2 regions of the Hoeflea sp. AS60 genome follow, and region 1 is predicted to be linked to the other one. Evidence: riboswitches for the same ligand, from Rfam matches in the RefSeq annotation. Region 1 holds a riboswitch; the other holds the start of a gene.

Region 1 (14,574 bases):
CCATCAACCAGCGCCTTCATCGAGGCATGGACCAGCTCGGGGTTGGACAGCATGCCGCCGGTTTCGGCAATCAGGATGTCCGCTGCGGCGTCCGGGTTGTCGGCAGCAAAGGCATAGCCGCGCTGGGCAGCCTTGACGAAGGCGCCGGCGGTCTCCGCGTTGGCGGCAAGCCAGGTGGCGTTGCCGCCCAAAAATGTGGTGTGCTGGTCCGGCACGCCATAATCGGCATAGGAAAAGGCGCGTTGAGGCCGGCCGAGCAGTTCCGAATTAACGCCTTCCCAGGTGCTGACCTCGAGCGTGAAATCGACCGAACCGTTGGCCAAGGCCTCATAGGCCGAGGTGCCGAGCGTCACCGTGTCGAATGTGCCCTTGCCGCCATCAAACCGGATGATCGAGCCGATCAGCGCGTTTTCCCATGCGCTGCCGAAACCGGCATAGATCTTCCCGTCGAGATCGGCAGGGCGCTGAATGTCGTCGCGATTTCCGTTGAACACCAGACGCCCGGTTTCGTGCTGAACGACCGCCATCACCGCCCTCATGTCCGCGCCCATCGCGCGCTGGCTGTGGAAGCTGACGGCGCTGAGGATTCCAAACTCAGCCACGCCTGTCGACACGAGCGTGCCTGACGAGGTGTCGGTGTAGGGCAGTATCTCGACCTCTAGCCCGGCCTCCCTGAACCAGCCTTTCGACTGAGCGACGTAAAGCCCGACATGGTTGGTGTTGGGCGTCCAGTCGAGCGCCACGGTGAGTTTCTCGGCGGCGAGCGCGGGCGTAGCCGCGAGAAGCAAAATGGCTGCAAGCACTGTCTTCATGATCAATCTCCGGTTTGGGTGAGAAGCGTGTCGAGAAGGTCTGCCTCGAGACGGATGGCCTCAGGGGGCAAGGTCCGGCCGAGACGCGGACGCGGTCCGGGCACGGTGAATTCTGCGATTATGCGGGCGGGGCGGGGCGAGAAGACATAGATCCGGTCTGACAGCGCCACTGCTTCGCGCACATCATGAGTGACCAGAAGCGTGGTCCAGCGCGATTCTTGCCAGCGGCGCTCAAGCCAGCGCTGCATCTCGGTCCGGGTGAGGGCATCGAGCGCGCCGAAAGGCTCATCAAGCAACTGGATCGGCCGGTCCTGCACGATGGTGCGCATCAGCGCCGCGCGCTGGCGCATGCCGCCGGACAATTGCGCCGGGTAATGATGCTCGAACCCGGCAAGGCCGAAGGTTGCAAACAGCGGCAAGACTTTGGCGCGCGCCTGCGCCCGATCCATACCCTGCACCTCGAGCCCGAGGATGACATTGTCGATGATCCGCCGCCACGGCATCAGCGCATCGCGTTGCGGCATGAAAGCAAAAGCCTGCGAATTGCGCGAAAGCTGGTCGCCATTGATCCGGATCTCGCCGCGATCAGGCTTGAGCGCGCCGGTCAGCAGCCGGAACAGGCTGGATTTGCCCGAGCCGGAGGGCCCAAGGATCGACACGAACTCACCATCCGCGACATGCAGAGAGATATCGTCGAGCACCGCCGTGCCGCCAAGTGTGAGGCCGACATTGCTGATGGTGAGCACGGTCATGGCGAAGTCCCCGCATGGCGCCAACGCAAGACGAACCATTGAAGCAGCGCGGTTGCGCCAAACAGCGCGAGCGTCAGCACTGAACTGATCACCACAGCCGCCAGCATCAGGTCCGGGCGAAAACTGTTCTTGGCATTGAGAATGACGATTCCAAGGCCTGCGCGCGCTCCGACATATTCGGCAAAGATCGCCGCCACCACCGCATAGGTGATCGAGATTCGAAGGCCGGCAAAGAAATAGGGCATGGCCGAGGGAAACCGGGCGCGGCGGAAGATGCTGAGCCGCGAGGCGCCCATGGAGCCAAGCAGCGCCTCGATTTCGGGTTCGGTGGAGTCGTAGCCATCTACCAGCGCCACCAGCATCGGAAAGAATGTGACCAGCGCTACCAGCAGGATCTTTGGCGTCAACCCGAAGCCGAACCAGAGCACCACCAGCGGCGCGATCGCCACCAGAGGCAGGGTCTGGCTAATGACGAAGACCGGAAACAGCGCCCGCCTGAGCCTTGGCATGAAGTCGATCAGCAGCGAGAGAACGAAAGCGACGGTCAGCGAGAAGGCAAAGCCTGTCAGCGTCGCTTGCAGCGTGGGCAGCGTGTTGGCCCACAACAGATCGCGGTTGACCACGATCTGATCTGCCACCCGCGACGGCGCAGGCAGCACCAGCGCAGATATGCCCGAAAGCCGGACATAGATCTCCCATACTGCAAGAGCAGCCGCAACACTGAGGATAGCCGGCAGGCTCTGCAAGAGCCTGACCGCCGGCATGCCGGACGGAGATCGAGCCATGGGATCAGCTGATCGAAGGGCTGTTGGCTGAAACAGTCAGATCAATGGTGACATGGCCTTCGGGCGGCCCGAAGCGACAGAACGCCTCCCGCAGGGTGGCAAACACCGCGCCCGAATCGCCTTTGAGCCGGGTGCAGAAATTCTTGGATCGGTCGAATGTGCCGCTGGTCTTGAGAAAATCGATGCAGCCCATGATCTCGGCCATGTGGTCGCCCGCACCCATCACATAGAGCGAGAACTGCGCCCGGGCCACTTCTCCGGTCTGTGGTGCTTCCGCCAGAGCCGCATGCGCCGCAGTCTGGCGTAAGCTGAGCGGTTCGGACGGATTGGCGAGAGCATTGGTCTGGCAGATCGGATCATCCGGCTCGCCGGGGCATCCGCGCGACAGCGTTGCCCTGAGCACGACATGAGCCCGTGTGCCGGCCGCGGCGACATAGAGATCGCGCAGCGCCGGAAACAGAACTTCAGGGGGCCCGACAATCAGCGTCGAGATGTCATCTGTCTCGATCCTGAGACGATCCCGATAGGGATCGAGCGCCGAGAGTGACGACAGGATGACGTCCACGAACCCGTCGGTCATGGGGTAAAGGGATACTTGCGCGCCTGCGAACATCTTGGTTCCTCCTTGCTACGCTGGCATTATCCAGATCAGCTTCGAGGGTCCGTTGGCATGGCGCCAACATCTCAGCCGCGGCTCTACGCGGCACCCCTGTGGTGAGGCGTATTCAACAGGCTTTGCATGCAAATGCAAGTGTCTTCTTTGCCCTCCGCGTGGTTTTTCAGAGCACTTCGAGGCGCCAAGACCCGAGCCGAGACAATACTGCCTTACAGTCTGCCCCCGGCCCTGCCCCTGGTTACGCGGCGGTCGCCTGCATTGCCGCTCACGGCAGGTTCTTCCCCGGCCAAGCCGCCGAGATGCTCACCCCAGACGATGTCCCTATTGCGCCCGGAAATCTTGGCCCGGTAAAGCGCAACGTCAGCCGCCTTCGTGCACTCCTCAAGCGAAGTTCCTGCCTCAGGCGCGAGGGCAATGCCGGCAGAGAAGGACAAGGCGGCATACTGCATCTCGCCAATCTTGTGGGTGGCCAGTTCGTGCCGCCACATTGTGCATCGTTCGAGCGCCTGATCGCGGGTCGTGGCCGGCAGCACGACGAGGAATTCCTCGCCGCCATAGCGAAACGCCATTTCCGCGCCTTGCAAGCTGTCGCTGAGGATCATTGCGAAAGTCGACAGGACCTTGTCCCCGACATCGTGGCCGTACCGATCGTTGACCTGCTTGAAGTAGTCGAGATCCAGCAGGACAAGCGACACCGGTGTGTCATCGTTCGCGCTCGAAATCACAGGCGGGATAACCGTGCTGGCGTGACGGCGGTTGAACAGGCCGGTTAGGTGATCGCGAAAAGCCTGCTGCTCCAGCTGTTCTTGCAGGCGCATGTTTTCCTCAAGGCGCAGTTTCAGCGCCTCCCCGGCATCCGAGAGGCTTTTCTGCGCTGCTTCACGCGCGGTGACGTTGCGCAACACAAGCATCACGCTGCCTTTCCGGCCCCATTGCTCCAAGGGCTGGACGGACACCTCGAAAGTCTTCTCCATGGTCTCGAAGTGAACCATCGGCTTTGCGGCCTCTGTCTGCGCATCTGTGCCGACAAAACCCATCAGCGGATGGGATGGCGGAAGTATCGTGCCGACGGTATCGGCGCTGAATCCAGTCAGTTTCTCCGCCGCAGGATTGATCTCGAGAACCAGACCGCTCGGTTCAAGCACCACGATCGGGTCCGGCAAAATCGAGACAATCACATCCCGGGCGATGGGTGGTGCGATGAACAGCTTTCCACGCTGTTGCGCAAAAAGCACGGCCAGCACGGTCGCAGCGAAAGCAAACGGAGTCGGATCGTCGTCGAAGAGCCGGAACCCAAACAGGTTGAAAGCCGCGTTGCACGCCCAGGGGGCACATGTTGCCAACAAGAGCGCAATCATTTGACGCCTGTGCAGACGGGCAGCGTACTTCAATTGGGAAATCGACATCAGGCAGGCAAGGAGCATGCTCAGATACATCCCCCCCAAGAGCACATAAAACAGTCGCCCGTGGGAGAAGGTTGGCCGTTGTTCGCTGATAACGCCGGTATATATCCAGTGATGATAGCCATCCGTCAGGGCGGCGAAGCCTGCGAGCCCACTGATCAGGAAAATGACGGTGATCGGCAGCCGTCTTGTGACCTGGCTGAAGCCTGCATGATCTAGAAATCCTGCCGACCAGAATAGCGGTGTGGCAATAACACCAAACCAGGCGAGCCTGCTGAACAGAATCTTGTCCGACAGATCCACACTGTTGAGGCGAAGCACCACCATGGCGATCCACCAGATCGAGGCCACGGCTGCCATTGCGAAGGCGACTCGGCCCGGCGCTGCCGGCGACGTGATGATTCGTCCGACCACGAGAATCGCAAGCATCGCGATCACAAAAAGGATCGGTGTCGAAAAGCTCATCATCAATCCTTCAAACACGATGGCCGAGCGGGCTTGCCACGCGCTGTCATTACACCCCCGATAATTCAGTACCCGTGTTTCCCTAATGAAGTTTTGCCACGCACCACAATAACTTGCCAACGATCGGATTCGGCCCGGCAAGCGGGCGGCAGCGCAACGCGGAGAAACAAATGATGCAGGTTGGCGACAAATCACCCAGTGCGGAGCGCGGCACAGACCTGCCTGTAAATTGGCCAATCCCTTGTCCCGCAACGGTCAAGGCGATGCTTTCAACCAGAAAAAGGATCGCTTGTCCGCAACAATAACCACAGAATGAAGCCAGGTTGCGCCAGTCTTCGGATAGCTGGCCCCGCCCTCCGCAACCATTTTCTCTTGATCCCTCCCGCAACCCCACCATATTTGATGTCATGAAACGTCGCTCCTTTCTCAAATTTTCAGCGCTCGCCGCCTTGTTGGGCCTTGGCGCATCGGGGACCGCCATGGCTGTAGCCAGAAATTCCAACCGATATCACTCGGGTCCGGTCAGCGATCATTTCGACGGGGTGCGGTTTTTCAATCCCGATGGCGCGGATCCAAAGGGTTTCACCGATGTGTTGAGATGGAAGCTGGGTGGCAAGCAGGCAAGCTGGCCAGCGACCGTAAAGAGCCCCTTTGCGCCCAACCGGCCGGAGCCACAGATCGAGGGCGACCGCTTGCGCATCACCATGGTCGGCCACGCCACCATGCTGATCCAGACCGCAGGGCTGAACATCCTGACCGACCCTGTCTGGTCCGAGCGCGCCAGTCCGCTGTCATTTGCCGGGCCGAAGCGGGTTACGGCGCCGGGCATTGCCTTTGAGGACCTGCCGAAGATCGACCTGGTCCTGCTTTCGCACAATCATTACGACCATCTCGATCTCGTCACCATGGCGCGGCTTGAGCAGGCCCATGATCCGCTTGTGATCACGCCGCTCGGCAATGACGCCATCATCAAGGCGCAGGCCCCGATGATGCGGGTGAAGACAGCGGATTGGGGCGAGTCGATCCAGTCCGGCCCCGCGACTATCCATTTCGAGCCCTGTCACCATTGGTCGGCGCGCGGCATGAACGACCGTTCGATGGCGCTTTGGGCAGCTTTCGTGATCGAGACCCCGGGCGGCAAGATCCTGCATATCGGCGACACCGGTTTCGACAAGGGCAGGCCCTACACCAATGCCAAAGAACGACACGGCAAGTTCCGCGCAGCCATCCTGCCCGTCGGCGCCTATGAGCCGCGCTGGTTCATGAAAGACCAGCACCAGGACCCGGACGAGGCGATCGACGGCTTCCTGATGTCAGGTGCCGACTACGCGCTGGGCCATCACTGGGGCACGTTCCAGCTGACCGATGAAGGCCGTGATGCGCCTGCGGACCTGCTTCAGGCCAAGCTGGCCGAGAAAGGCGTCGCCAAGGACCGTTTCCGGCCGCTGCATGTCGGCGAAGCCTGGGATTTGCCACTCACCACCTGACCGGGATAGCCCGCCCCTCCCGCACTGGTAATCGGACAGGTTTTCGGCCATATAGGCCCCGAACAACAACGGGTGCATGCGATGGGATCGACGGTTCCTTTTGCCAAGATGAACGGACTGGGCAACGACATTGTCGTCATCGACATGCGCGGCCGCCGGGACATCGTGACTCCGGAAGCAGCGATCACGCTTGCGGCCGGAAGCCGCACCGGCTTTGACCAGATCATGGCAATCCATGACATCGATCTCGACGGGGTCGATTACCGCATCGATATCCTCAATCGTGACGGCAGCCGCGCCCAGGCCTGCGGCAACGGCACAAGATGCGTGGTGCAGGCGCTGGCCTCGGAAACAGGCCGCAAGAGCTTCACCTTCAAGACGCTGGCCGGGATCCTGACCGCCGAAGAACATGCCGACGGCACGATTTCAGTCGACATGGGCCGGCCGGAATTTGCCTGGGACAAGATCCCGCTCGCCGAGGAGTTTCACGACACCACCCGGATCGAGTTGCAGATTGGTCCGATCGAGGCGCCGGTTCTGCATTCACCCTCGGTGATGTCGATTGGCAATCCGCACGCCATCTTCTGGGTCAAGCAAGACGTGTGGTCCTATGATCTGGAACGCTTCGGCCCGCTGCTCGAAAACCATCCGATTTTCCCCGAACGCGCCAATATCTCGATCGCCCGGGTGATAGATGACAAGACGCTGGACCTGAGAACCTGGGAACGCGGCGTCGGCCTCACCCGCGCCTGCGGATCCGCCGCTTGTGCTGCGGGTGTGTGCGCTGCCCGCACGGCCCGCACCGGGCGCACGGTTACCGTCAATGTGCCTGGCGGGCCGCTGCTGATCGAATGGCGCGCCGATAACCATGTGATCATGACCGGCCCGGCGGAATGGGAATTTTCCGGCCAGGTTGATCCGCTGACAGGAGATTGGCAGGCTGATGAGGTGGTTGCGTGAGCGGCGTTCGCGTACTCACCCTCGGATGCCGGCTCAACACCTATGAATCGGAGACCATGCGCAAGGCGGCCGAAACCGCCGGCCTCAACAACGCCATTCTGGTCAACACCTGCGCGGTGACCGCAGACGCGGTGCGCCAAGCGCGCCAGACCATCCGCCGGGCCCGGCGCGACAACCCGAACGCCCGCATCGTGGTGTCGGGCTGCGCCGCCCAGACCGAGCCCGAGACCTTCGCCGCCATGGACGAGGTCGACGCGGTTATCGGCAATGACGACAAGGCACGTGTCTCTACCTACCAAAAACTTCCCGATTTTGGCGTCTCCGAGACCGAGAAGATACGCGTCAACGACATCATGTCCGTGCGCGAGACCGCACCGCAGATGATCGAGGCCATTGCCGGCCAGGCCCGTGCCTTTGTGCAGGTTCAAAACGGTTGCGACCACCGCTGCACCTTCTGCGTCATTCCCTTTGGCCGCGGCAATTCCCGCTCGGTGCCGATGGGGGCAGTCGTCGAGCAGATCGCGAAGCTGGTCGACAACGGCTACCAGGAAGCGGTGATCACCGGTGTCGATGCCACAAGCTACGGCGCCGACCTGCCCGGCAGCCCGACGCTCGGAACACTGGCTGCCACCATCCTCAGGCAGGTGCCCGACCTCAAAAGGCTGCGGCTCTCCTCGATTGATTCAATCGAAGTTGATGACGCGTTGATGGACCTGATTGCGACTGAGCCGCGGTTCATGCCGCATCTCCACCTGTCGCTGCAGCATGGCGACGACCTGATCCTCAAGCGCATGAAGCGCCGTCATGGCCGCGCTGACGCAATTGAATTCTGCCGCAAGGTGCGCGATCTGCGGCCCGGATTTGCCTTCGGCGCCGACCTGATTGCAGGCTTCCCGACCGAAACTGATGAGATGTTTGCCCGCTCACTCGACATCGTCGAGGAATGCGGCCTAACGTTTCTGCACGTCTTCCCCTACTCGCCCCGCGCTGGCACACCGGCCTCGCGCATGCCGCAGCTTGACCGCAGGTTGATAAAGGAGCGCGCAGCGCGGTTGAGAGATCGTGGCGAACAGGCCTATGATGCCCACCTCTCCGCAATGGCGGCAGCAGGCGAAACCCATTCGGTTCTGGTCGAGTTTTCCGGCACCGCGCGGACAGAAAATTTCACCCCGGTGGTTGCGCCCGACGCGCCACGGGGCCAGATGGCTCTGGTAAGGGTCAATGGTCGTACCGCAGATCACCTGACCGGCGACGTTCTTGCCGCGGCGACGCAACAAATGCAAACGGCAGACTTCGCCGCAGGCTGATATGAAAAAGGCACCGAACCCGCATGGCGTTTAACTTCATCAAAAAGGTTTTCTCCTTCGGGAAAGACAAGGAAGACGCGCCTCAGCCGAAAACGGTAGATCAGACATCGCCTGAACAAGCCGTCGGAGCACCCTTTGCAGCCGATGCCGCAACGTCCGAACAGGCGTTCCCCAGCGACGGCGAAATGCAGTTCACCCCGGAAACGACAGTCAGCGATGAGCTCGCAACGCCGGCTCCACAGGACGAGGAGCATGCCGGCGAGCCGCCGATCCCCACCGGCAAGGCCGATGCCAACGCCTCCGAAACCGCGACGACCGCGCCGGATGAAGTCACCGTCGAGCACCGCAACGACGCCATTGACGAAGGAAAAACGCCGGACGAGCTTACCGCCGACCCGTCAACACAGGTTCTGCCGGAGCCAACCGCGCCAGAATCCGAGACACCCACTGGACAGGACGGTATGTCCCTGCCGCAGGACGACGGAGCGATGCAGTTCACTCCGGAAACGGCAGTCAGCAATATGCCCGCAACGCCGGCTCCTTCGACCGAGGAGCTTTCCGGCGAGCCAGCGATGTCTTCTGAAGCCGAGAGCGCCGAAGCCGCGGAGGAAGAGCAGGTAACGCCAGACGAGCTGACCTCTGATCCGGCAACGCCGCCCGCCCCGGAACAACCCGCCCCCCCTGCGCCCCGAAAAATGGTGGTCCGCGACACGGTGTCCGAGGCGGAACCCATTCAGAATCCGGAGCCCATCGAAGAACAACGCGGCAACTGGTGGCAGCGACTGCGCCAGGGCCTGTCGCGCACGTCAGGTCAGCTGACCGGCCAGATCTCCGGCATTTTCACCAAGCGCAAGCTCGATGAGGAAACGCTCGAAGAGCTCGAAGACATCCTGCTGCAGGCCGATCTCGGCGTCGAGACCGCGCTCAGGATCACCGACGCGCTGTCGGCGACCCGCTACGGCAAGGACATTTCACCCGCTGAAGTGCAGAAGGTGATGGCCGACGAAATCACCAGGGTACTGGGTCCAGTGGCCAAACCACTTGAACTGGATCTAAGCCACAAGCCGCATGTCATTCTTGTGGTCGGCGTCAACGGCACCGGCAAGACCACCACCATCGGCAAGCTCGCAGCCAAGCTGAGCTCCGGTGGGCTGAAGGTGACGCTTGCCGCGGGCGACACGTTCCGCGCAGCCGCCATCGAGCAGCTCAAGATCTGGGGCGATCGCACCGGTTCGAAAGTGGTCTCGACCAAGCTTGGCGCCGATGCCGCGGGTCTTGCCTATGAGGCCTTCGAGACCGCCCGCGCAGACGGCGCAGATGTTCTGATCATCGACACCGCCGGGCGTTTGCAGAACCGCACCGAGCTGATGGACGAGCTCGCCAAGGTGGTTCGCGTCATCGGCAAGCTCGATCCGGATGCTCCGCACACGGTGCTGCAGACACTCGATGCCACCACGGGCCAGAATGCGCTCAACCAGGTCGAGATTTTCCGGAATGTCGCCGGCGTCAACGGCCTGGTGATGACCAAGCTCGACGGCACCGCGCGCGGCGGCATCCTTGTCGCCATCGCCGCCAAACACAAGCTGCCGGTCTATTTCGTCGGCGTCGGCGAGGGTGTAGACGATCTCGAACCCTTTGAAGCGGCAGATTTTGCCGCCGCCATTGCCGGACAGCCGGCCGGAGACCTGAAATGAGCGACAGCAACCGGACCGGCTCCCGGCCGTCTGATCCCCAGAACGGCGATGAAGACATCCAGATCTTTGAACGCGATCCCGGTGACCCGGGGCGCAAGAAGATCAATCCGCTGCTCAAGATGGCTCTCGAGATCGGGCCGCTGATGGTGTTTTTCTTCGCCAATGCGCGCGGCGACTGGATCGCAGAGCGGGTGCCGTTCCTGTCCAATATCGGCGGTCCGATCTTCGTCGGCACCGCCTGCTTCATGATCGCCACAGCCGTGGCGCTGAGTGTCTCGTGGGCGCTGACCCGGACATTGCCGATCATGCCGCTGCTGTCGGGCGCGGTGGTGCTGGTTTTCGGCGCGCTGACGCTGTGGCTGCAGGACGAAACCTTCATCAAGGTCAAGCCGACCATCATCAACACCATGTTTGGCGTGATCCTGCTCGGCGGCATGCTGTTCGGAAAATCATTCCTCGGCTACGTGTTTGATTCTGCCTTCCGCCTCACTGCGGAAGGCTGGCGTATCCTCAACCTTCGCTGGGGCCTGTTCTTCCTCGCGATGGCGGTCGTCAACGAGGTGATCTGGCGCAACTTCTCGACCGATTTCTGGATCGCCTTCAAGGTCTGGGGCAACATGCCCCTATCGATCGTCTTCACCCTGATGCAACTGCCGCTGATGCAACGCCACGCGCTGCCGGAAGAGGATGAGGACGAGGCGAAGGGCTAGCGTCCGGGGCTAAGGCCGAACAGAGCCACGAGAGATCGACATGTCGATCCCTGTTTTGGGGTCGATGTTGTACAGCACTTTGAAATTGCAGAGTTTCCCGTCCCAACACCGGGTAAACCAATCGCTCACACCGACATAGCTTGGTCTTTTCCAGATCAATGAATCGTCGGGTGGTGAAGCAAGAACAGCCGCGAGACGATAGGACACCTGCGCATCGAAGACGCCAAACAGCCCGAGCGCCAGTCTGGCCCGTCCCTGCTCGTAGTCCCACGCTCGTTTCCAGTAGACAGTGCATTGACCATCGGGGTCTTGGTCGGTGGGCATCAGGAAATCGACAAAGGCATGACCGCCATCCCAGTCGCCCTGCTCGCTGCCGGTCTTTGACAAGATGGCCGTCTTTCCTTCGGTCGCACCCCGCGCTGTCCCCCACAAATGGTCTTCACGGGTGAGAATCCGGTAGCCTTCGGGGACAAGCATCTCGGGAAGATCTCGAGTTACAGGTTGATTCAGACAGGCCTGCCGGAAGAGATGAAACACATTCAGGACGCCTCGAAGATCCGACACGTTCTCATAGGGGAATTGAAGGGTTTGCGGCTCGGATTGAGCGGCCTGCCCGGACACCAGGAGTGCTCCCAGCATGAAGCAGGATTGTCGAACTTTCTGGAGGAGCCGCGCGGGCGGGTATGCCAACATCAGAATTTCCAACGACTGTCGTTGCGCCACATCTTCAAAGACATGTCTTTATAGCACAAAAGCGCGTCATCGGCACGGGACATTCTGCCTGGACCCAGCCCGGGTTCCGAGATAGGCGCCTTCGCCTGATTTCAGCTTGCCCTCAGTAGACTGGCAGTTTCGCAAAGCCTTTTCCAAGGATCGGCCCTGTCGGCAGATTGGTCGGAGAGCCGCCCAGAGGTTCGTAGGTAATCTCGTAAAGCTGATCCGCACGAGGCGGCGGCAGGCCGTCGACGGACAGGGTGCGCGACCGCGCGGCGGCCAGAAGACCGAGCGAAACGGGGCTGCCATCCTCTTCAGGCTTGGTCCAGACCTGCATGACCCGATCATCGGGCACGCGCGCGTTTTCCAGAAGCGTGATTAGGGTCTTGTTGTTGTCATTGCCTTCGACCAGCGCAATCGGTTGGCCCTGGCTGTCGAGCAGCACGGCGATGATCGTCGGCTCGGCCACGTTCAGCAAGGACCAGCCCAGGCCGACGGCAAGCAGAAGTGCGGCAGCGAGCCCGCTCAATGCCGTCGCGCGCCATTTACTCACCGCTTTCTGAAGCGGAACTAATTTGATGATGTCAGCCGATTGCGCCGCGCTGGATCCATCGGGTTCTTTTGCGTCGAGAGATGTCTCGACACGCTGCCAGAGGTCATCCGGGAGTGGCATAATGTCAGCGGTGTCATCAAGCGCCGCAAACCGGCTGCGGGCGCGTTCAAGCTGGGCCGCGATATCGGCATCGGCCGCGCACAACGCCTCGATCTCGGCCATCTCGGTCTCGCTGGCCAGGCCCAGCACAACCTCGTCAATACGTTCAGACAGTGAACGGTCGGTCATGACAGGCACTCCCGCAATGTCAGCAACCCGCGCCGCACCCATGCCTTGACCGAGCCGAGCGGCGCGCCCATGCGCCCGGCAATCTCACCGTGGCTGTAGCCCAGGACATAGGACGAGATGATGGCCATGCGTCTGTTCGGCTCCAGGGTCTCAAGACATACGCGCAGATCATTTGTGCGCTCGAGGCGGTTGTAGGCAAGCTCGAGAATGGCATCATCAGACGCCGTTTCCGCTTCCATTGGATCAAGCGCGATTTCGCGATCATTGTGTCTCAACAGCGTCAGGCATCTGTTGCGCAAAATCGTGTAGAGCCAGGATTTTGCCTGACCCTGGCTCTGGTCGAACTGATGAGACTTCCGCCAGACCAGAACAAAGCTTTCCTGCACCGCATCCTCGGCCAGATCCTGCCGCCGCAACATCCGCCGCGCAACGCCGAGCATTCGCCCGCCCTCGGACTCCATGATGCGTTTCAGGGCAGACCGATCCCCTGCAGCGCAGGATTGGATCAGGGCAGAGAGGTCTGTCACGTGTGTGCTCTTTCCCGGTTCGCGGCGATGAGCCGTTTTTCCGGGAGAAGGATTAGAGAGCGCCCCATAGCCTGTCAAACCAGGATCAGACTTTTCACAATGGTGGAAACCGTCCATGACAGACATGCTCAAACTCAAACGAAAACCGCGGAATTGAAAGCCGGTGCGGGAAGCCCCGCACCGGCCAACGTCAGAGACGGATTACATCGCCGTCATGAAGGTGATGTCGCGCACGGTAGCGCCGTCCGTGCCCTTCAGCTCCCAGCTCTTGTCGACTGCGCCGCTTTCAAGCGACACGGTGTAGAGCATGGAACCCGAGACCAGCCATGCGGTGTTGGTGCCCGCGGCATCGGTCGCAATGTCAAAGGCATAGGTAGGGGTGCCGTCGATGCCGAGCTTGCCGACAGCAGCGAGAGTGCCGTCATTGGGCGAAGTCTGCTTGATCAGTGCCACGATGGTGCTGTCGATGTCATACATCGCTGTCGCCTCGGGCTTGCCGTAGGAATTGATATAGGCAGCAGCAACGATAGCCGGGGCTTCGCCCGCGTGCATGTCGGCTGCTTCATAGGCAAGGCTGCCATCCACGGTCACAGCGCCGCTTTCGATGTCGACGCGGTGGTTGGTGGTGCCCGACATGAAGCGCAGCTTGTTGGCCATCGGGTTGAAGTCGACGATGACAGCGCCATCGATGGGCAGCTCCTTGTCCATCTTGGAGATCACGGTTGCAGCGCCGGTTTCGGGATTGATTTCAACGATTTCAAACGTGTCGGTGACGCCAATCAGCTGGCCGGTGGCCGGACGCAGGTCAATGCCAAGCAGCTTGGCAACGCCCTGCACTTCCATCGAAGCACTCACCGTTGCTGTGGCAATGTCGATCTTGTGAATCATGTTGTCGCCCGACAGAGCGATGGCGGTCAGGTTCTGGCTCTGAGCGGGTACAATGGACGTGCCTGCAAGAAGAGCTGTCACGGCGAAAACGGATGTAAGCTTGTTCATGGTCTAAGTCCTCTGGTCTTCCGACTGCAGCCCATCTGCAGCCTGGATACCCCTAAGACTCAGCGACGATGCGGTTTGGATGCAGCGCGTCGAAATTTATTTCAAGATGGCTTTGAAAACAGGGATGTCGCCGGACCTGACAAACCTTATGCCAAGACTAAGCCGGATTGCCGAACGGTCCCGAATACCCCTTCGCCATCACTTCGCGCTCGTGGCTCAGCATCCAGTGCACTGTTGGGAAGGCGATCTCGTCGGTGGGCAGATTGTCCCAGTCGAACAGTTCAACCTCCAGGCTCTCCTCGCCGACACCGAAAAGCGCTGCGCCCGCGCCTGGGTCCATCAGCTCGGCGCGCCAGATCAGTTGAACCTGGCTCAGGTGCGGCACGGAATAGACCGCCAGCATTTCCCCCAGCTTCAGATGGGCCAGTGCCTCTTCGCGCGCCTCGCGCCTTGCGCCATCCTCTGGGGTCTCGTTGAGTTCAAGATAACCCGCCGGAATCGTCCA
Region 2 (14,574 bases), 150 kb from region 1:
GCTCCTTCGGGGGCCGTTTTTGTTGGGAAGTGCCGGGTAAACATGCCCCGGACTATCGCAAAGGTTAATTTTTGCTGCGTAAACAGCCGTCCTGCGGTGGTCTGCAGGCCGAAATTGGTGTCCGCGATTGCGCAAAACCCAAGATGTTGCGGTGAACAAAGAGCCAACCTGCATAGATCTCTGATTCGTCGCCGATTCGTTCCGGCGCTGTTCTGAAAGTTAACAGGGTCATTCAAATGCGCTGAATTGGTTTAACGAAGTATTTGGAATATTTAACAAATCACAAACGCGCATGGAGCGATTTAGATCCTGCTCACAGCGGTGACTGGAGCGTTCCCAAAGGTTAACGCCCGGCGCTATTTTCCTGAACTCGCGACTGGGTCGGTTCGGTATCTGGTAGCCAGTGCAATCAGGAAATCCAGATGTTGCGGTGAACAAAGAGCCAACCAGGCGAGATCTCTGATTCGTCGCCGATTCGTTCCGGCGCTGTTCTGAAAGTTAATGAGGTCATTCAAATAGGCCATTTCCAATTAACGAAGTCTTTGGAATCATTGCCAAATCATTAACGCCAAGATGGTTGGGTCAAGAAAAATGCGTCTCCGGAAGGTGCCAAAAGTTAACAGGAACGGATGAACCGGTCATCCCGGCCTGAGGGCGGTTCCGCATATGGTGCGGCACTCTGGCCGCGTGCCCACATGCTGTGGTGAACGAACAGCCAACCTTGCCAGGTCTGTGATTCGTAGCCGATTCGTTCCGCGGCTGTTCTGAAGGTTAATGAAACGGTTCAAATGCGTGATATGTGATTAACGAAGTGTTTGGAATTGTTAATAGAATGTAAATTCGCGTCGGGGCACAACGCGTGACGACGAAGGATGTAACCGAGCAAGATGCAAAGGTTAACGGTGCCGCGTCGTTGAGTAGCAAACGCATCTCGGGCGATTCATCATATGGTGGCGTTGAACCCGCGGTGGAGTAGATGTTGGGGTGAACAAAAACGGAATCAGATCGAGTCATCGATTCGTCGCTGATTCGTTCTGCCACTGTTCCAATGGTTAAAATGCGAGGTTTCGGATCTTTGAGATTCCCGCTGTTTCGGCTGCCCCGATGTGTTAGGTAACAGCCGTCTTTCGCTTGATACGGACTATAATGCCCGCTTTCCGCAGCCATCCCCCAAAGCCCTTGATCCTGTCCGGACGCGGCGTCACCGCCGTGCTTGGCCCGACCAATACCGGCAAGACGCATTTCGCTATCGAACGGATGGCGGCGCATTCGTCAGGTGTGATCGGCCTGCCGCTAAGGCTGCTGGCGCGTGAGGTCTATGGCCGGATGGTCGAAAAGGTCGGCGTTCAGCATGTGTCTCTGGTTACCGGCGAGGAAAAGATCACACCTCCCGGTGCCCGCTATTCGGTCTGCACTGTCGAGGCGATGCCGCAGGAAACAAACGCTGCCTTCGTCGCCATCGACGAGGTGCAGATCGCCGGCGATCTCGAGCGTGGCCACGTGTTCACCGACCGCATCCTGTCGCTGCGAGGCCGGGAAGAAACCCTGCTGCTGGGATCATCCACGGTGCGCGGAATTCTGGAGCAGTTGCTGCCGGGAATTACCGTTGTTGAGCGGCCGCGTCTGTCTGAGTTGCATTACGCCGGATCGAAAAAGATCACCCGATTGCCTCGGCGCACTGCCATCGTGGCGTTTTCGGCGGAGGAAGTTTATGCGATTGCCGAACTGGTGCGGCGCCAACGCGGCGGCGCTGCGGTGGTGCTTGGCGCACTTAGCCCGCGCACCCGCAACGCCCAGGTCGAGCTCTACCAGAACGGAGACGTTGACTATCTGGTGGCAACCGATGCGATTGGAATGGGGCTCAATCTTGATGTTGACCATGTGGCCTTTGCCCAGGACCGGAAGTTTGATGGCTATTCCTACCGTCAGCTGACGGCATCCGAGTTCGGCCAGATTGCCGGTCGCGCCGGCCGGCATCTACGCGACGGCACCTTCGGGGTCACCGGTCAGGTTGACCCCTTGCCCGACGATCTGGTGCAGCGGCTGGAAAGCCATGTTTTCGAGCCGGTTAAGATCCTTCAATGGCGTTCAAAGCAGCTCGATTTTTCCACTCTGGCGACGCTGCGGGAGAGTCTCGAACAGATACCTGCGGTGCAGGGGCTGACCCGCGCCTTGCCTGCCGTCGACCAGCGTGCGCTTGAGCATCTGGTCAATGATATGGAAGTGCGGGATCTGGCGAGTACTCCGCAGAATGTGGCCACGTTGTGGGACGTCTGCTCACTGCCAGATTACCGGCGGATTGCACCTGCACAACATTCGGACTTGATTGCGACGATCTACCGGGATCTGATTCGCACCGGTTCGGTGAACGAGGATTTTCTGGCAGAACAGGTGCGCAGAACCGATTCTACAGACGGAGAAATCGACACATTGTCGGCCCGGATTTCACAGATCCGGACATGGACTTATGTTTCCAACAGACCTGAATGGCTTGCCGATCCGACACACTGGCAGGAAAAGACGCGCGAAATTGAGGACCGTTTGTCCGATGCGTTGCATGAAAGGTTGACGAAACGCTTTGTTGACCGCAGGACATCTGTGCTCATGAGGCGCCTGAGAGAGAACGCGATGCTCGAAGCTGAAATCAGTGTAAACGGTGATGTCTTTGTTGAAGGTCACCATATTGGACAACTAGCCGGATTCCGTTTCATGGCGGATGCGTCAGCCGATGGGCCGGATGCCAAGGCCGTGCTCGGTGCTGCGCAGAAAGCGCTGGCGCTGGAGTTTGAAGCGCGGGCGGCGCGCCTGCACGCTTCGGGCAATTCCGACTTTGCCATCGGTGCTGATGGAACGGTCCGCTGGCTTGGAGATCCCGTGGCAAAGCTTGCCACCGGGGATCACATTCTCAAGCCGCGCACCATCCTGCTCGCCGACGACCAGCTGACCGGCACTGCCCGGGATTTTGTCGTCGCCCGCATCGACCGCTTCGTCAATCACCATATCGCCACCGTGCTCAAGCCGCTCGACGATCTGACCCGCGCCGAGGACCTTGATGGTCTGGCGCGCGGGCTTGCTTTCAGGCTGGCTGAAAACCTTGGTGTTCTGTTCCGCCGCGATGTCGCTGAGATGATCAAGGATCTTGACCAGTCGGCGCGCGCCAGCCTGCGCAAGTACGGCATCCGGTTCGGCGCCTATCACATTTTCATGCCGGCGCTGCTAAAGCCCGCACCGGCCGAGCTGGTGACGCTGCTGTGGGCGCTTGCCAATGACGGGTTTTCCAAGTCCGGTTACGGTGATGTCACGCCGATGCTGGCTGCGGGACGCACATCTGTTGCTACCGATCCCGAGATTGACCGCGAGTTCTACCGGCTTGCCGGTTTCCGGTTCCTCGGCAAACGCGCAGTGCGCATCGATATTCTCGAACGGCTAGCCGATCTGATCAGGCCGGCGCTGCAATGGAAACCGGGCACCCAGGCCGCGCGTCCGGAAGCTGCCTATGATGGCCGCCGGTTCATCACCACGACCGGAATGCTCTCCATTCTCGGCGCCACGCAGGATGACATCGAAGAAATCCTCAAGGGCCTTGGCTACCGTGCCGATGCGGTTCCAGCCGAAGAGGCACAGAGCCATATCGCAGGTCTCGACGCGACACAGGCGGAAACTGGCGGCACGGCAGGCACCGGGCCTGTCGTGGAGGTCGTTGTTTCCCGCACCGCTGCTGATCGTCCGCACAAGCCGGTTTCGCCGGCTCCTGAAGAGCCTGCTTCGGCACCCACAGAAAATGCCGCTTCTACTGAAGAGCCGGTGAAAAGCGAAGAGGCGGGCACTCAGCCGGCCGAAGTGTCAGCTGACGTATCGGCGGAACAGGGCGAAACAGCGGTTTCAGACCAGAGCCCTGCAAGTGATGCGCCAAAGGCGGAGGCTGCGGAAGAAGCTGAAGCGCCACGTCCAGTGCTCTTGTGGCGCCCGGGTGGCCGCCAGGATGCGCAACGCGGGCCCCGCAATGCTCCCGGCGAGGCGCGTGGCCGCCGTGACGGTGGAAATCGCAATCCCCGCACAGGCGACAGGCCGGAAGGCGAAGCAGCTGCTGATGGTGAAGGCCGGCCCAACAGAGGCCATCGTGGAAAGCCAGGCGGCAAAGCCGGCCCCGGTAGGGGCGGTCATGGCAAGGGTGGCGAGGGCAAGGGCGGCCAAGGCAAGGGCGGCACGGGCGGCGACGCCAATCGTGGAAGCCGCAACGACCGGCCGGTGCGCAAGGAGAAGCCTATCGATCCGGATTCACCTTTCGCAGCGCTCGCAGCCTTGCGTGACCAGCTGAAAAAATAGGTCTTTATCCGGTGGAGCAGCCTGCAAAACAGCGCATCGACAAATGGCTGTTTTTCGCACGGGTGATCAAATCCCGAACTCTGGCCGGCAAATTTGTGTCGGCTGGGAATGTCAGGGTCAACCGTGAAAAAGTGGATCAGGCGAGCGTTCTGATCAAGCCGGACGATGTGCTGACAATCACCATGGAGCGGCGCATTCTGGTGCTGAAGATACTGGGTTGCGGCAACCGCCGCGGCCCGGCGCCGGAAGCGCAACTGCTCTATGAGGATATTACGCCCAAGTCGACAGAGGCGAGCAAGACCGAAACGGTTGCGGCTGAGCGCGAGCCTGGCTCGGGCCGGCCAACCAAGCGGGATCGGCGAAAAATTGATCAGTTTCGCAATCCCGATAGCGACGGTTGAATGTTTCTTGATTTCAGCTGATCCGGGGAAGCCTGTTCGCCGTTTCTTCATATCGTTGCGAGGTTTGCCCTTTGGTCAGCGGCTGCGGCGCTTTGACAAAATCTCAAGTCTTGCAATACACCCTCAAAGCCGGTACCTCAGCGCCGTTGTTCGCTGCAGCTCGGCCACCTTGCCATAGGTGCCATGGAAGCTGTAACGCTCTGAAATGATGCATGTCCTGTTTGCCCTGCAGTACACCGGACAATGGCATGCAAAGAGCCTCAGGAGAGACGTATGACCTATGTGGTGACTGACAATTGCATTCGCTGCAAATACATGGATTGCGTTGAAGTCTGCCCGGTGGATTGTTTCTACGAGGGCGAGAACATGCTGGTCATCCATCCTGACGAATGCATCGATTGCGGTGTGTGCGAGCCCGAATGCCCTGCCGAAGCTATCAAGCCGGACACAGAGCCGGGGCTTGAGAAATGGCTTGAGGTCAACACCGAATATGCCGACAAATGGCCCAACATCACCATCAAGCGTGAAGCGCCCGATGACGCTAAGGAATTTGATGGCAAGGAAGGCAAGTTCGAGCAATATTTCTCGGCTGAGCCAGGCGAAGGCGATTGATAGCCCGGTTTCGGGGGCTGATATTGCTGCAATGCGGCCGTTTGCTCTATGCGCCGCCGCATGCTTAAGCAAATCGTAACATGTTTTGGCGTGATCCGTTTAGCGGCTCACGCAAATCATTGATTTACGACAATTTTTGTGATACATATCATATTACTGACATCTTCAAGGCGCCGTCAGGGCGAAACAAGAAGCAAAAACGGAAGCAAACGTCCCTTACAGCGGTGGCCCTTTCCTTGCAGCGCAAAGCTGTCGGATTGCCATAATCCGCGCGGTGATCGCCTGCGGCTCTTTGCCTTGTCTTGCTTTTGAAAGCGTTGTCAGTGCGATGGGCCTGCCGGCCGTCGCAGGACCGGTCCGGGCAAGCCATGCCCGGCTCCCAGCGTCCGTTTCCGTAACAGGGAGTTTTGAAAACGCATGACAACCCAGCAGAAAAAAATACCTTCACAGAGACAGGGTTTCAAGACCGGTGAATCGATCGTCTATCCAGCCCATGGTGTCGGACAGATTGTTGCAATCGAAGAGCAGGAAGTTGCAGGACACAAACTCGAACTGTTTGTGATTGATTTCGAAAAAGACAAGATGCGCCTCAAGGTGCCGGTCGCCAAGGCGTCGACAATCGGCATGCGCAAACTGTCGGAAACAGATTTTGTCGAGCGCGCATTGAAAGTTGTTCAAGGGCGTGCCCGGGTAAAGCGGACCATGTGGTCTCGCCGCGCGCAGGAATATGATGCGAAGATCAACTCCGGCGATCTGATTTCGATCGCGGAAGTGGTTCGCGACCTCTATCGCGCCGAAAACCAGCCCGAGCAGTCGTATTCAGAGCGTCAGCTTTATGAAGCTGCACTCGACCGTATGGCTCGTGAACTTGGTGCAGTCAACAAGATGTCGGACACCGAAGCGGTTCGCCTGATTGAGGTCAACCTCAACAAGGGACCGAAGCGCGGCAAGGCCAATGATGAAGAGGGTGCACAGGAAGAGGCAGCCTAAGCCGCTCATTTGTCACCTTTGGAAATTGAAGCCCGGGCCGCACTGCGAGCCCGGGTTTTTTCATTCTGGCGGGATATATGACGGCGATGAATTCCGTTGGCGAAGGACACTCCTGCATGTCGCGTTCAAATGGATTGTCATTCGAGCGATAACGAACCTTCACTAAATCAATGCGTTACAGATTCTTTGCGGGGGCCAATCCGTTATGTGATTGAGGTGTCTGCAAACACAAAATGTGCGCTGACATACTTTGGGTATGTTTTACGCCAGACGCCATGAGCGGATTGAAACGGGGCCGCCAGTTTGGAGCGGGAGCATGGTGGACTTCGCCACGCGACAACATACCCTTGGTATGGCGACGTCGCAGCCTTGAATGGCTTTATCAGAATTGCTCGGAACCATTTGCGGCAACACGCCTTTATCTTGCGGGTTGTTGCTTCCCATCGTTCGGCGGTGTCCGATCACGTCTATGTCATCTGGCGTGATGATCCGTTGAGCAAGAGCCCACGTAGACTTGAGTAATCAGTCGAAAAGACCGGAGGGTGTCATGAAAGCGATTTCCGCAAACAGACAGATGGTGCGTGCTGCAATGGCAGCGCCGTATCTTGAACGTGAACAAGAACACGATCTGGCGGTGCGCTGGAAAGACCAGAAGGATCAGGATGCTCTGCACCAGATCACCATGGCGCACATGCGACTTGTCATCTCCATGGCGGCCAAGTTCCGCAACTTCGGTCTGCCCATGAATGACCTGATCCAGGAAGGCCATGTCGGCCTGCTGGAAGCAGCAGCCCGTTTCGATCCTGAACGGGAAGTCCGCTTTTCGACCTACGCCACATGGTGGATCCGGGCTTCGATCCAGGATTACGTGTTGCGGAACTGGTCGATCGTTCGCGGAGGCACGAGTTCTGCCCAGAAGGCACTGTTTTTCAATTTGCGACGGCTGAGAGCGCGGCTTGCTCAGGATGACCCTACCCTTCCGGAAAGCGCCATTCACTCCCAGATTGCCAATACGCTTGGCGTTCATGCCAAGGATGTCGAGGTGATGAACGCGCGACTGTCTGGGTCGGATTCGTCACTGAATGCGCCGATGTCGAATGGTGAAGATGGCGCATCCTCGGACCGGATGGACTTTCTCAGAAGCGATGAGCCGCTACCCGATGAACAGGTGTCGACCATGATCGACGAGGAACGTCGGAATATCTGGCTTGGTGACGCGCTCAATACACTCAATCCGCGCGAACTCCGGATAATCCGCCAGCGGCGGCTGAGCGAAGATGGAGCGACACTGGAAGCGCTTGGTTCGGAGCTCGGTATTTCCAAGGAGCGGGTGCGTCAGATCGAAAACCGCGCGCTTGAAAAACTGCGGGCCGTGCTGACCACCGAGACACCCGAAATCGCAAGCCTCTGATCTTCTCGAGAGAGACTCAATGGGCGAACCATTCATGCTTTAACGGTCGGAGACGATCTTGACCTTCTGACCAGGTGACAAAGTAGACCCAGATGAAATGGCGTTGAGCAGTTGGAACAGTTCAACCTTGCGCTCAACACCCTTCATCATTGATGCCAGAGAGGCGACCGTATCGCCGGGTGCGACGGTGACGATGCGGATTCGCAGCGGCTGGATATCCCTGATTTCGGTGTTGGACATCTTTCGAAATCCACCCCGAACCACTGAAGCGGTCGCGTCCAATTGGTCACTTCCGCGCGGGGCTGCGGTCAAGAACCGGTAGATGCGATCCTTGAACCTGATCACCGTGATATCGAAATCCCAGCGATCAGCGCTGGCGCGCGCTGTTGCGGCCGGCAGTCCATCTATACGGGTCTCCCGGATGGAGCTCGGATCGAGCCCCGTCACCCAGCCGCTCGCTATATAATCCTTCAGCGACTGCCGGCTGTCGTCGGTCACGCCGTCAAAGCGGATCGCCAGATCGCCAGGTCCGGTCGCGAGCACCGCGTCTGCATTGTTATCGATGCGGAAACCGGCAGGAACTCTGAACTTCACTCCCAGAACCGGGTGCAGAAACTCTGTGCCGCGCACATAGCCTTCGTTCGGACTGTCACCAAACAGCAGCCCGTCGATCCCTTCGAGATAATACTCGCGGCCGCGATCTCCAACGCCTTCCTGTCCGAATGCCCGCGCGTGGTTCTTGGCGAGCTGCACACGTTGCGGCGCGTTCGGATGGCTGGCCAGAAAGTCGAGGCTTGAATCGGCGTCTGGATCAACGGAGCTGAAATGCTGGTTGGCATTCATGGATTCAAGAAACCGCGGGGCTGCATAGGGGTCGTAGCCGGCCTCGCCGAGCATTCTGACCCCGATCACATCGGCTTGCAGTTCCTGATTGCGGGAGAAGGCGGCAAGGGACAGTTTACCTCGGGCAACAGCCCGGCGTCCGGCGATGGAATTGGCGAACAATTCCTCCGCCACCTGTCCGGCAAGTTCGACTTCCTGTTCGCGCCGCTGGCGTTCAAGGCCGTGATTGGCGGTGACGTGTGCCATTTCATGCGAAAGCACAGCCGCCACTTCCGAGGCGTCATTGGCGAGCGCCAGCAGCCCGCGCGTGACGTAGAGATAGCCGCCGGGCAGGGCAAAGGCGTTGACCGCGGGCGAATTGAGAACGGTGATGCGATAGGCCTGGCTCGGGTTTTCCGACACCAGCGTCAAAGCGCCAACGATGCGTGCCACCAGCCGTTCGGTCTTTTCGTCGCGGAATTCGCCGCCATAGCTTGCGATGATGCGCGGATGCTCGTTCGCCCCAATACGGGTTCGGGGGTCAGACGCGCCGGCTTTTTCTGCCGTTTGGGGCGTAGCTGATGGTTCAACGGTCGGCTGATAGACGTCAAACCCAAGCGTCTGGCAGCCAGTCAGCAGAGACACGCCCCCTACCAACGCAAGAGCGATGCGGAGCTTGTTGCCGATTGGCGGTTTCATCTTTGAGCGGGGCGCAGCGATCTTGGCCATGGTCCGGATTGTGGTTCTGTCATCTTGATGCCGGGACGGAAGCTTGAAATTTTCACAAGCCAGGACATTTGGCTCTGGGTCTATCCCAATTTGCGCCGGTTCTCCAGTGGCAAACGCTGACGTCGAAATTGTGGCGAAGCCTCAGTTTTTCGCTGCCTTGCCAAGGTAAGCTTCCAGATCGGGCAGATCGTGGCGTTCGAAAAATCCCGACGCAGGCGCGTCAGCGCCGATTCGGCCCTTGCTAATGAACAGGATCTGATCGGCTGCGGCTCGAGCCTCATCAGGGTCATGTGTGACCATCAGCACGGTTGCGCCGACTTCAGCGCGGATCTCCAGCATCAGTCCAAGCATGTCTGCGGCAAGGCCGGGACCAAGGCCATCGAACGGCTCATCGAGCAACAGCAGAGGACGGCGGCGGGCGAAGGCACGGGCGAGCGCAACGCGCTGCCGCTCGCCGCCCGACAGGCTCCCCGGCATCCGCTTGCCGAACCCGGCAAGGCCCACCCGTTCGAGCGCCATCTCGACCTGAGCCCAAGCGCTCTTATCCAGCCGCAGCGAAGGCTTTAGACCAAGACCGATATTGGTGCGTATATCGAGGTGGGCAAACAGGTTGTTGTCCTGAAACACCATCGAGATGCCGCGTTCGGATGGCGCAAGATCGGTGACGTCGCGGCCGTCAAGCCGGATAGGACCGGAAGCCGGCATCAAAAAGCCGGCGGCAAGATTGAGCAGGGTCGACTTGCCGGCGCCGGAAGGTCCGAGAATGGCGGTCACGGTTCCGGGCTCTCGCCGGAATGAGAATTCCGCGCTGAGATCGCCAATGCCATAGGTGACACCATCAAACACAATTGCGGGCTCTTGTGTCATTTCTGCCCGTATCCGTTCCGGTTGCCCAGCCTGTCGGCCATGATCATCAACCCCATGGTCATGCCTCCCAGAAGCAGTGCCAGTCCAGCGGCATCGCTGGTGCGGTAGCTTCCCAGTTTCTGGTACAAAAGCCAGGGCAGGGTGACGATGCGGTCACTGCCAAACAGTGCGATGGCGCCAAGATCACCGAGTGACAGGGCTACCGCGAAGACAAATCCTGTCGCCAGCGGCGGCAGCATGGCTGGAATATCGATCTGCCAAAGACGGTTGATACCAGTCACCCCGAGCAAAACAGCCTGCCGTCCATTGCGCTCCATGGTGCTCAGATGAGCCGGTTCGATCACTCGCATGACGAAGGGCAACGCCATCAGTGCATTGACCAGAACGATGACTGCCAAAGGCGCCAGCAACTGGCCTGTACCGCCGCCCAGCATCAGGAACCAGCCAGCGCCGAGGACGACCGGCGGCACCAGAAGCGTGAGCGAACCTGCGGCGCTCGACAGGCTGGCCAACAGGCTGAGCGTTGGCGAACCCGGTTTGGCCTCAGCTGAATAGCGGGCCCGCACCAACAGACTTGCGAGCATGACGGAAAGCGTCGCGGCGGCAACACCAATCAGCAGGCTGGTCGCTGCTGCCCGCCAGAACAGCGTGTCGCCGAGCAACCGGGACAAGTCGGCGCTCAATCCGGAGACGATCACCGCAACCATGGGGCCGCCTACAAAGAGCCCGCCGAGGCCGATCAGGGCTGCGTCGGGGAGCGCGTGCAATCCGCCGCGGACATCGGGACGGCTTGTGGCGCCGCCCTTGGTGTCGCCAGCTTCGGTGGGGACTGACATCAGCTTGAGCGCGAGCATCACCACCAGGGTCATGCCGACCTGTATAAGGGACAGAAGCACCGCTCGGCCGGGATTGAAATCAAAACGCAGCGCCTGATAGATCGCGACTTCCAGCGTAGTCGCGGCCGGGCCTCCACCCAGTACCAGCACCAGCGTGAAGGATGTCGCGCAGAGCATGAAGACAAGTCCTGCGGCGCCGGCGGCGGACCTTCGCATGGCCGGCCACTCGATCAGGCGGAACAGGGAGATGCCGCTCATGCCGAGATTGGCGGCGGTCTTCCAGTATTCGGGCGGCAGGCGCTCAAGTCCCGGCAGGATCAGCCGAACGGCAAGCGGCAGGTTGAAGAAGACGTGCGCGATCAGAATGCCGCTCAGGCCATAGATGGAAAACGGCGTTTCGACGCCGAGCAGGCCAAGCCCCTTGTTGGCGACGCCATTGCGGCCCCAGATCTCGATCAGGCCAAGGGCTGCGACCAGCGGCGGCAATCCGAGCGGAACTGCAAAAAGGCTGATCAGCCAGCGCCGCCCCGCAAAGGCAGGGCGACGGGCAAGAGCGCGAGCCAGCGGCACCGCGAAGAGCAGACTGAGAAGGGTCGAGAGCCCAGCCTGCAGCAGGGTGAACCGGGTGATCCGCAACAGGTAGTTGCCCTGTGCAGAAGACACCCCGGCTTCGCCTCCATGGGAGACGAGAACCGCGATCGGCGTCGCCAGAGCCAGGCCGACGCACATGAGCGCAGCAAGTCCTGCCGCTCGTGATGTGCGATGTTCGGCCCGGGTCAGCATGGCGGTAGGATCAGCGGCTCATGGCGCCGAGCCATTCCTCGATCCAGGCGGCGCGGTTCTGTGCGACTTCCTCGGGCGAGTAAAGGAATGTCTTTTCCGGCGAGACCAGCCTGGCGAAGGCCTCGGGAAGTTCCATGGTGACGGCTGCCGCCGGCATCATCCAGTTGTTGGTTGGGATCTCGTTCTGAAAGCCCGGGGTCGTCATGAAGCTCAGGAACTGCCGCGCCAGATCCTTATCGGGCGCGTTGGCAAGCAGGCCGGCAACTTCGATCTGCAGATAATGGCCTTCCGCGAATTCCGCTGCCTGATAGCGGTTCGTCTCCTCGGCGACCATGTGGTAGGCGGGCGAGGTCGTGTAGGACAGGACCATTGGTGCTTCGCCCGAGGTGAACAGCCCGTAGGCTTCCGACCATCCCGGCGTCACGGTCAAAACGCGCTTCGAGAGTTTTTCCCAGGCGGCGGCGGCATCGTCGCCATAGACCGACTTCACCCAAAGCAGCAGCCCCAGCCCCGGCGTCGACGTGCGGGGATCCTGGATGACGATCTTCTGGCCCGGATCGCCCTCGACCAGTTCCTTCAGGCTCGCAGGCGGACTGGAAATTGTCTCTGTATCATAAATTACGGCGAAATGGCCGTAATCATACGGAATGAAGACGTCATCGATGTAGCCGCCGGGCACCTTGACCGCCGATGTGTCGAGACCATGGGCCTCGAACAGGCCGGTGGCTTTAGCTTCGGCAACCAGATTGGTGTCCAGTCCGAGCACAACGCCGGCTTCCGCCTTTTCGCCCTCAAGCTTGAGGCGATTGAGGAGCGCCACGCCATCGGCGACGCCGACCCACTTCAGATCGCAGCTGCATTGGGCTTCAAAGGCGGCTTCAACCTTGGGGCCAGGGCCCCATTCGGCGATGAAGCTCTCATAGGTGTAGACGGTCAGCGTCTTGTCGGCGCCAACTGCAGGACTTGCAATAAGGGGAAAAAGGGCTGTCAGGACAGCGGGTAAAAATCGAGATCTGCGCATTGTTCGCGCCTCCTTGGTTCAGAAAAAACAGGAATAGGCGCGATTTGCACGTCTAATCCCTCCGCCGGTACAAACCGGATCAGGTTCTTCGGGTTGACCATCTGGTCTCTCAGCATGACGCGAACGCCAGGCACCCCGTTAGAGCGAGACAAGACATAGAATTTCTTCCAGACGCTGGCAAGTGCGCGCAAAGCTGCTATTGGCTTGCGCCATGACATCTCATTCAACATTTGCAATCCTGCTTGGCGGGGCGCTCGAGATTGACGACCGTGTTCTGGCGCTGACCGAGGGCGTGCGGTCAATCGCTGCCGATGGCGGCATGGCGCATGCGCAAGCTCTCGGCATCTTGCCTGAAGTCTGGGTCGGGGATTTCGATTCGACACCGGCTGGTCTGTCCGAATTTCATGCCGCCACTCCGCGGATGCCGTTTCCAGCGGAAAAGAATTTCACCGATGGTGAACTGGCCATCGAACAGGCGATCGAGCGCGGTGCAACCCGGCTGGTGCTCATTGGAGCCTTTGGCGGTCCGCGGACCGATCATGCTCTGTCGCATCTGTTGCAGGCGGTCACTCTCGCGGAACGGGGGCTTGATGTGGTGCTGACCTCCGGCGTCGAAGAGGCCGTCCCGCTGCTGCCCGGGTCACGCGATCTCGATCTTCCTGCCGGATCGCTGTTTTCGGTGATTGCGTTCACCGCGCTGGCCGGGCTCAGCCTGTCGGGCGCAAAGTATCCGCTCGATGAAGCGGATATTGCATTTGGCGCGTCACGCACCATCTCGAATGTGGCTGAGGGTCGTCTGACCGCCAGCCTTGTTTCCGGGCGCGCCCTCATCATCGCCCGTCCTCATGATTTTTCAGGAGCCTGAACATGGCGCCTCCCATTCTGAAACTTGACGCTATCAGCCTTTCCTTTGGTGGCGCTCCGCTGCTTGACGGTGCCGAGCTGCAGGTCGAACCGGGCGACCGGATCTGCCTTGTCGGCCGCAACGGCTCGGGCAAATCAACATTGCTGAAGATTGCCACGAGGCAGGTCGAGCCGCAGTCGGGCGAGATTTTCCGACATCCGTCCTCGACCATTCGTTATCTGCCACAGGCGCCGGATTTCGAAGGGTTTTCGACAGTCCAGGCCTATGCAGAAGCAGGTCTTGGCCCCAATGACGATGTGCACCGGGTCAATTACCTGCTGGAGCATCTTGGTCTTGACGGCGAAGCCGATCCTCAGACGCTTTCGGGCGGCGAAGCCCGCCGCGCTGCGCTGGCGCGTGTGATGGCGCCGGAGCCTGATATTCTGCTGCTGGACGAGCCGACCAACCATCTCGACTTGCCAACCATCGAATGGCTGGAAGAGGAGTTGATCCGCAGCCGTGGCGCGCTTCTGGTGATCTCGCATGACCGTCGGTTTCTCGAGCGTGTCAGTCGGGCCACCATCTGGCTCGATCGGGGGCGCTCACGCAGGCTGGACCGCGGCTTTGCCCATTTTGAAGCCTGGCGCGATACCGTGCTGGAGGCAGAAGAGCTTGAGCAGCACAAGCTTGGACGGCAGATCGAACGCGAGGAACACTGGCTCCGCTACGGTGTCACGGCGCGTCGCAAGCGTAACATGCGGCGATTGTCCGATCTCCATACAATGCGGGCCGAGCATCGCGGCCACAAGGGTCCGCAGGGGCGGATCAATGCGCAGGTTGCCGAGAGTCGTGATTCGGGCAAGCTGGTGATCGAAGCGGAAGATATTTCAAAGAGCTATGACGGTGCGCCGGCAGTGGTTCGTGATTTCTCG

What was found. A riboswitch is a leader RNA that binds a small molecule or an ion and turns the genes downstream of it on or off. The one in region 1 is predicted to bind thiamine pyrophosphate.
Region 2: it holds a riboswitch for thiamine pyrophosphate, as region 1 does, so the genes downstream of both, thiB (thiamine ABC transporter substrate binding subunit) here and WNZ14_RS03070 (YkoF family thiamine/hydroxymethylpyrimidine-binding protein) in region 1, are expected to answer to the same signal.

Annotation. Positions count from the first base shown of each region.
Region 1 is NZ_JBBMQP010000001.1:649,841-664,414, forward strand. Features, by position in the region: gene WNZ14_RS03055 (ABC transporter substrate-binding protein) at 1-812, opposite strand, end outside; gene WNZ14_RS03060 (ABC transporter ATP-binding protein) at 815-1,564, opposite strand; gene WNZ14_RS03065 (ABC transporter permease) at 1,561-2,349, opposite strand; gene WNZ14_RS03070 (YkoF family thiamine/hydroxymethylpyrimidine-binding protein) at 2,354-2,962, opposite strand; TPP riboswitch at 2,957-3,070, opposite strand; gene WNZ14_RS03075 (diguanylate cyclase) at 3,175-4,833, opposite strand; gene WNZ14_RS03080 (hypothetical protein) at 4,916-5,242, opposite strand; gene WNZ14_RS03085 (MBL fold metallo-hydrolase) at 5,241-6,320, shown strand; gene dapF (diaminopimelate epimerase) at 6,402-7,280, shown strand; gene mtaB (tRNA (N(6)-L-threonylcarbamoyladenosine(37)-C(2))-methylthiotransferase MtaB) at 7,277-8,587, shown strand; gene ftsY (signal recognition particle-docking protein FtsY) at 8,611-10,281, shown strand; gene WNZ14_RS03105 (septation protein A) at 10,278-10,991, shown strand; gene WNZ14_RS03110 (hypothetical protein) at 11,001-11,684, opposite strand; gene WNZ14_RS03115 (anti-sigma factor) at 11,827-12,546, opposite strand; gene WNZ14_RS03120 (sigma-70 family RNA polymerase sigma factor) at 12,543-13,073, opposite strand; gene WNZ14_RS03125 (DUF4394 domain-containing protein) at 13,275-14,069, opposite strand; gene WNZ14_RS03130 (NUDIX hydrolase) at 14,227-14,574, opposite strand, start outside.
Region 2 is NZ_JBBMQP010000001.1:499,726-514,299, reverse strand. Features, by position in the region: gene WNZ14_RS02385 (helicase-related protein) at 1,147-4,326, shown strand; gene WNZ14_RS02380 (RNA-binding S4 domain-containing protein) at 4,338-4,727, shown strand; gene fdxA (ferredoxin FdxA) at 5,001-5,339, shown strand; gene WNZ14_RS02370 (CarD family transcriptional regulator) at 5,757-6,329, shown strand; gene WNZ14_RS02365 (RNA polymerase factor sigma-32) at 6,877-7,740, shown strand; gene WNZ14_RS02360 (M48 family metalloprotease) at 7,780-9,261, opposite strand; gene WNZ14_RS02355 (ATP-binding cassette domain-containing protein) at 9,433-10,158, opposite strand; gene WNZ14_RS02350 (thiamine/thiamine pyrophosphate ABC transporter permease ThiP) at 10,155-11,723, opposite strand; gene thiB (thiamine ABC transporter substrate binding subunit) at 11,788-12,798, opposite strand; TPP riboswitch at 12,838-12,946, opposite strand; gene WNZ14_RS02340 (thiamine diphosphokinase) at 13,010-13,663, shown strand; gene WNZ14_RS02335 (ABC-F family ATP-binding cassette domain-containing protein) at 13,666-14,574, shown strand, end outside.